DNA from 2 places in the Corynebacterium freneyi genome. Region 1 is predicted to be linked to the other one. Evidence: predicted binding sites of a transcription regulator. Region 1 holds the regulator's gene; the other holds the start of a gene.
What was found. Region 1 encodes LexA, which represses DNA repair genes until DNA is damaged. Its sites were predicted from a motif close to CGAACANNTGTTCG; they were not measured.
Positions count from the first base shown of each region.

Region 2: CFREN_RS02495 (HNH endonuclease signature motif containing protein) is a predicted target of LexA. The motif match lies at 1,903-1,916, and genes of this name have one in related genera.

Region 1 is NZ_CP047357.1:1,361,562-1,364,689, forward strand. It holds gene ptsP (phosphoenolpyruvate--protein phosphotransferase) at 1-1,391, shown strand, start outside; gene lexA (transcriptional repressor LexA) at 1,470-2,180, opposite strand; gene CFREN_RS06190 (hypothetical protein) at 2,851-3,033, shown strand.
Region 2 is NZ_CP047357.1:579,528-582,655, forward strand. It holds gene CFREN_RS02485 (LCP family protein) at 1-620, opposite strand, end outside; gene rfbD (dTDP-4-dehydrorhamnose reductase) at 845-1,780, shown strand; gene CFREN_RS02495 (HNH endonuclease signature motif containing protein) at 2,029-3,128, shown strand, end outside.

The DNA.
Region 1 (3,128 bases):
TCGCGGCGGAGTCGGCGACGATGTCGGCCATCGAGAAGTTCGTCGAGATGTTCAAGGCCGCAGGCGGCGTCATGGCCGAGCGCACGACGGACCTCGAGGACATCCGCGACCGCGTCATCGCCGAGTTGCGCGGTGACGAGGAGCCGGGCCTGCCCGCGGTGTCGGAGGCGTCCGTGTTGCTTGCCGACGACCTGTCTCCCGCCGATACGGCGACGTTGGATCCGGAGCTGTTCGTCGCCATGGTCACCAGTCTCGGCGGGCCGACCTCGCACACGGCGATCATCGCCCGTCAGCTCGGGGTGCCGTGCGCCGTGGCCGCCGGGGCGGGGCTGAATGCGATTGAATCGGGGACGTTGACGCTGGTGGACGGCGCGAAGGGCGTCATCACCGCCAACCCGGACCCGGAGGATGCGCGGGCCGCCGTCGCCGAGGCCGAGCGGATGGCGGAGAAGATCGCCGCGTGGTCGGGCCTCGGCCGCACCGCGGATGGGGAGCATATCCAGTTGCTGGCCAACGTCGGCGACGGCAACGCGGCGCGCATCGCGGCGGAGGGCGCGGCCGAGGGCATCGGCTTGTTCCGCACCGAGCTGTGCTTCCTGTCGGCCGCCACCGAGCCGACCGTGGAGCATCAGGCGGACATCTACGCCTCGGTGCTCAAGGCGTTCCCGGAGTCGAAGATCGTGTTGCGCACCCTGGACGCGGGGTCCGACAAGCCGCTGGCGTTCGCCAACCTCGATCACGAGGACAATCCGGCGCTGGGCGTGCGGGGCCTGCGCATCTCCCGGTCGAACTCGGGGCTGATGGAGCGTCAGCTCGACGCCATCGCGTTGGCCGCGGAGAAGGCCGGTCGCGGCGGGGATGCGCCCACGTGGGTGATGGCTCCGATGGTGGCGACGCTGGAGGAGGCCGAGTGGTTCGCGGACCTGTGCCGACGACGCGGGCTCACCCCCGGTGCGATGATCGAGATTCCCGCCGCGGCCCTGATGAGCCATGACCTGATGAAGGTGCTCGACTTCGTGTCCATCGGCACCAATGACCTCACCCAGTACGCCATGGCCGCCGACCGGCTGTCGCCGCACCTGGCGTACCTCACGGATCCGTGGCAGCCGGCGGTGCTGCGTCTGATCGACATGGCGTGCCGCTCCGGCAAGGACTCCGATACGCCGGTGGGCGTGTGCGGCGAAGCGGCGGCGGATCCGTTGCTGGCGTGCGTGCTCGTGGGGCTCGGCGTGACCTCGTTGTCGGCTGCGGCGACGGCCCTGCCGGGCGTGGGTGCCCAGTTGGCGGAGGTCACCGCCGCCCAGTGCGCGGACGCCGCCCGCGCCGCCCTGGATGCGTCGGATGCCGACGGTGCCCGTGCGGCGGTGCGCGCGGTGCTCCGACTGGAGTAGCGCGAACGGGGGACGTGCACGCGAAAAAGAACCGGGGCCCGAGCTCATGCTCGGGCCCCGGAGGAACTAGAGGAAGAACTAGAGGCGGCGCAGGACGCTGACGACGCGACCGAGAATGGTGACGCCTGCGTCGACGGGGATCGGCTCGAAGGCGTCGTTGTGGGGGAGCAGCCACGTGCCGGAGCGATCTTCGTGCCACTCCTTCACCGTGGCCTCGCTGTCGGCGTCGCCGTCGATCATCGCGGCGATGAAGTCGCCGTTGTTCGCCGTCTGCTGGGACTTCACGACCACCCAGTCGCCGTCGAGGATGCCCGCGTCGACCATGGACTCGCCGACGACGCGGAGCATGTACAGATCACCGGACTCGACGAGCTCGGCGGGCAGCGCCATGTGCTCGTCGATGTTCTGCTCGGCCAGGATCGGGTTGCCGGCGGCGATCTGGCCGACGATGGGCACGTAGGTGGGGGCGGTCGCACCCTCCGGGACATCGGGGACGTCGGCCGACTTCGGCTTCGGGCCCGGCTTTCCGGCGTGCGTGCCCAGCTGCTGCTTCAGATCGCGGACGTCGACGGCACGGGGCTTGTGGGGATCGCGGCGCAGCGCCCCCTTCTTCTCCAGCTCCTTGAGCTGGTAGGCCACCGACGACGTCGAGTTCAAGCCGACCGCGTCGCCGATTTCGCGGATGCTCGGCGGGTAGCCGCGAAGCGACACCGCATCCTGGATGACTTCGAGGATGCGCCTCTGGCGATCCGTCAACTGGGTCTTGTTCGACTGCTTCTTCTCGGCCATGTGTCCACTCCCACTGGTTCAGGTCGTGCTCGATCGCGTCGTGCTCGGTGTCGTCGTGCTGGGTGTCGTCGTGTCGGGGGCGTCGTGTTCGGCGTCCGTCGCGCCGGTCATTCCCGCCCGCCGTTCGAACACGACCCTACACCAAAACCACCCGTTGTGGCACAACTGTTCGAAGTTTTCGCCCCCATCTCTGGACGCGCTCCCGTGGCGGTGCTATAAATCGAACGCGGGAACGGAGTCGAACATCCGTGCGGCACGTTCGAAAGGGATTATCCGCGTCGTTTTTTACGATGCCCGCAGATTGCCGGATGGAAGGAGCCAACCGATGACCGCCTTTATCGAAGATTACCGCATCAACACCCTGACCAGGGGAGAAGAGCAGCTTTGCGACGGGGTGCCCGCGTGGGTCCGGCAACGCCCGATCGGCGCTTCGGCTCGTGTCGGCGCGTCCGTTCGTCGGTCCGCAGCTTCCGGCGATGTTCGACGTCGTGGTGGCTCGGATCGAACGGGGGTCCGCACGTCCCGTGGCCCGTCGAACGGCCGTCCGGGTGGCGTTCCGGGGGCTTCTCGGCGTCCGAACACAGGGCGAACGTCACCGGTGCCCGCACCCGGACACGGTGTTTCGAACATCGGCCACGTTCGGGGTAGCCGTTCGGTCGTCCGGGGTCCGGTGCAGGGAGTGCGCCGCAACGCCACGTCCATGGCCATCGTCGCGGGCATCGGCGCCGTGTTCGGTCTCATGCTCCACTTTTCCGGCCTGGGGGCGCCCATGCCGGACACTCCGCCCACGCCGACGTACGTCGGGGCGTCGAGCACGGCTGGGGAACCCGTGGCAGGCGGGGTCGCGAAGTAGGGGCTCGCCACAGAGGGGGTACCACGGAGGGGTCACCACGGAGTGGGGGACGAGTAAATGGGGTTGGCCGTACAGGAGGGTGCACGCCGTATGCT
Region 2 (3,128 bases), 780 kb from region 1:
TGGAAGTCGGCGCCGGAGTATTCGTCGTAGACGTCGTTGTTGAGGCATACGTCGACGCCCCCGATGGCGTCGGTGAGCAGCACGAAGCCGAGCAGGCCGACTTCGGCGTAGTGGTCGACGGTGACGCCGGTGAGGTCGGCGACGGCGGTGATCAGCGCCTGGCGGCCGGCTTCGGTGGACCGCTTTTCCACGGTTTCGGGCGATTCGCCTTCGGCGGACAGGCGTTCGGCGGTGCTGAGCTTCATGTCGCCGTAGACGCCGTTGATCTTCTTGTTGCCGTCCGCGGTGCTGATGTACGTGTCGCGGGGGATGGAGATCGCGGTGGCGGAGGACCCGTCGTTGGGGACGCGGATGACGATGATGGTGTCGGTGTTCGTCGCCTCTTCGTCGCCGGCGCGGAGCATGTCGATCTCCTCCTGCGTCAGGGGGTTGCCCTGGGCGTCCGTGCGGGAGTCGGAGCCGACGAGGAGGATGTCGGTGGCGCCGTCCTTTTCCTTGCCGAGGGAGAAGTCGCCGCCGGATCCGAGGCCGCCGGCGGCGCGGCCGACGGTCCACCAGCCGACGGCGGAGACGGTCAGGCACAGCACGGACAGGAGGATCAGCAGGGACCTCAGCGGCATCGGAACAGCCTGGCGGACGTCGCGGCCCTGCGTGGGCGGCGCCTGGATGTCCCGGGCGTGCCTCGATTGGGGTGTGCGTGCGCTCAAGTTGGTTCCTTCCCTCACGCGGGCGTTTCCGGCTGCTCCGGTTGCACTACCGTGGGTGCCGTCAGGTGGGCGTCGTAAAGCAGGATTCGTGCTTTGCGACGACTCAGTCGTCCCAACGATAATGAAACGGACTGCCGATGACCGAACCACGCGCCGGAAAAGCCCATGAAGTGGGGGGAAACGGAGCCGCCGTGCGGGTTGCGGTGGTGGGGTCGGCGGGGCAGCTGGGCACGGCGTTGCTGCGGCGCGAGCCGGCCGGGGTCGAGGTGACGTGGCTGGAGCGGGAGGATCTGGATGTCGCGGATGAGGCGGCGGTGATGGCGCATCCGGCGTTGCGGGGCGTGGATGTGGTGGTCAATGCGGCCGCGTGGACGGATGTCGATGGTGCCGAGACGCCCGAGGGGGAGGCTGCGGCGCATCGGGTCAACGCGGTGGCGCCGGGGTTGTTGGCGCGGCGGTGTGCGCGGGAGGGGGCCTTTTTCATTCACGTGTCCACGGATTACGTGTACGGCGGCGGCACGGGCGACGATGGCGCGGGTGGGCGGAGGCCCCTGCGCGCGGACGATCCCGTGGCGCCCGACACCGCGTACGGGCGCACGAAGTTGGCGGGGGAGCGGGCCGTGGCGGACAGCGGTGCGCGGGCCGCGATCGTGCGGACGGCGTGGGTGTTTTCCGGTCCGACGCAGCCGAAGGCGTCCGACTTCGTGTCGACGATGCTGCGGCTCGAGGAGCGCGGCGGCGACATCGACGTCGTCGACGACCAACACGGGAATCCGACGTTCGTCGACGATCTCGCCGATGCCCTGTGGCGGTTGGCGTTGCGGCCGGTCGAGGGCGTGTTCCACGTGACGGGGGCCGGCGCGGCGACGTGGCACGACGTGGCGTCGGAGGTGTTCGCGCTCGTGGCCGGGCAGCCCGAGCGTGTGCGTCCGTGCACGTCGGCGGAGTTTCCGCGGCCCGCGAAGCGTCCCGCTTGGTCCGTGCTCGACGGTTCCGCGTGGGTTGACGCCGGTTTCGTGCCCCTGCCGGATTGGCGCGATGGCTTGCGCCGCGCGTTGGGCATGGTCGAATAGGGCTTGCTTGGCTGGGCGTTTTTTCTTGACGACGGCGGCGGGTACGCATGCGCCCTGATGCACATGTGAACGGTGGGGCGAAACGAGCCCGAATCGTTACCCCACGTTCGAAGAAAGTGACTCGAACACTTGTATGATGAATGGTGACGGCGGGGCCGGGGGAGGCCACCGCATCGGGGCAGATCAGCAGCAGCGATCACGCGACACAGTCACTTTCGACACGCGCATCCAGCGCCGGGGGAATCGACATGGCATTCGACCATGACGCAACCAACAACCACCACGACCATCACGATCACGATCATCACGACACCGAGCCGCCACCTGCGCGGAAGCGGTGGGCCACCGAACGCGATGAGCCGGTGAGCAACCTCGCCCGGCGGCGCAACCTCGTCGACATCGACATCTGCCTTGCAGTTACCCCCGATGGTGACGACGACGTCGACTCCCACCTCGCCTGCGTGGCCACGCGCCTGGGACTGTCACGTGGCAAAGCCGCCCGATACTGCGACGTCGGGGTGATGCTGCGCCGCATGCCCAAAGTGTTGGGCGTATGCCGGTCGGGGGCGTGGCCGCATGAACGCCTGGCCACGATTGCCGCGGCCATTGCCGCGGTATCCGACGACAATCTCGCCGCGGTGGAAGACAAGTTCGTCGCCTACCTGTGTCCGAGGAAGGACTTCCAGGCCCTGCCCGGACCGAGGGTCTTCGCCCGGGAGTTGCGCCGCATCGTCGAAGCCATCGAACCGGTGTCGACCCCACCCGACGATGAACCGAGGCCGATTGTCGGTGAGTCGTACGGGGTCGACAATGAGGGAGCTGGTGATTTCGGGCAGTTGATCGTGGTGTTGCGCAAAGACCGTCTCGCCGAGTTCGACGCCACCGTGCGGGCGATTAGGGATGCGAAGGCCAACGACGGCAACGAGTGTTCTTTGCCCGATGCTCTTATGGCGTTGTGTCGCGGTGGCGGTGAGGGGGTGTCGGTGACGATGAACGTCTACGTCGACGGCACCAACACCGCCGGCACCGCCAACAGCACTACCGGCGCCACCAACACCTCCGGCACTGGCACCAGCACCGCCAACACCACCGGCACTGCCAACGCAAACACCGGCACCGGCACTGCTGATGAGGGCGATGTGCAGGTGTGGCTCGACGGTGCCGGCTGGTTGCCGAAGTACCTGACCAAGGCGTGGCTGTCCCGGGCGGCGACTGTTCGGTTGTCGTCGGACTCGGTCACCGGTGGGTATGTGCCCACCGACGCACAGAAGGCGCGGGTGCGTGGCCGTGATGGTCAGTGTCGGTTCCCGGGGTGTGATGTGCCGGCGCATCGATGTCAGATCGACCA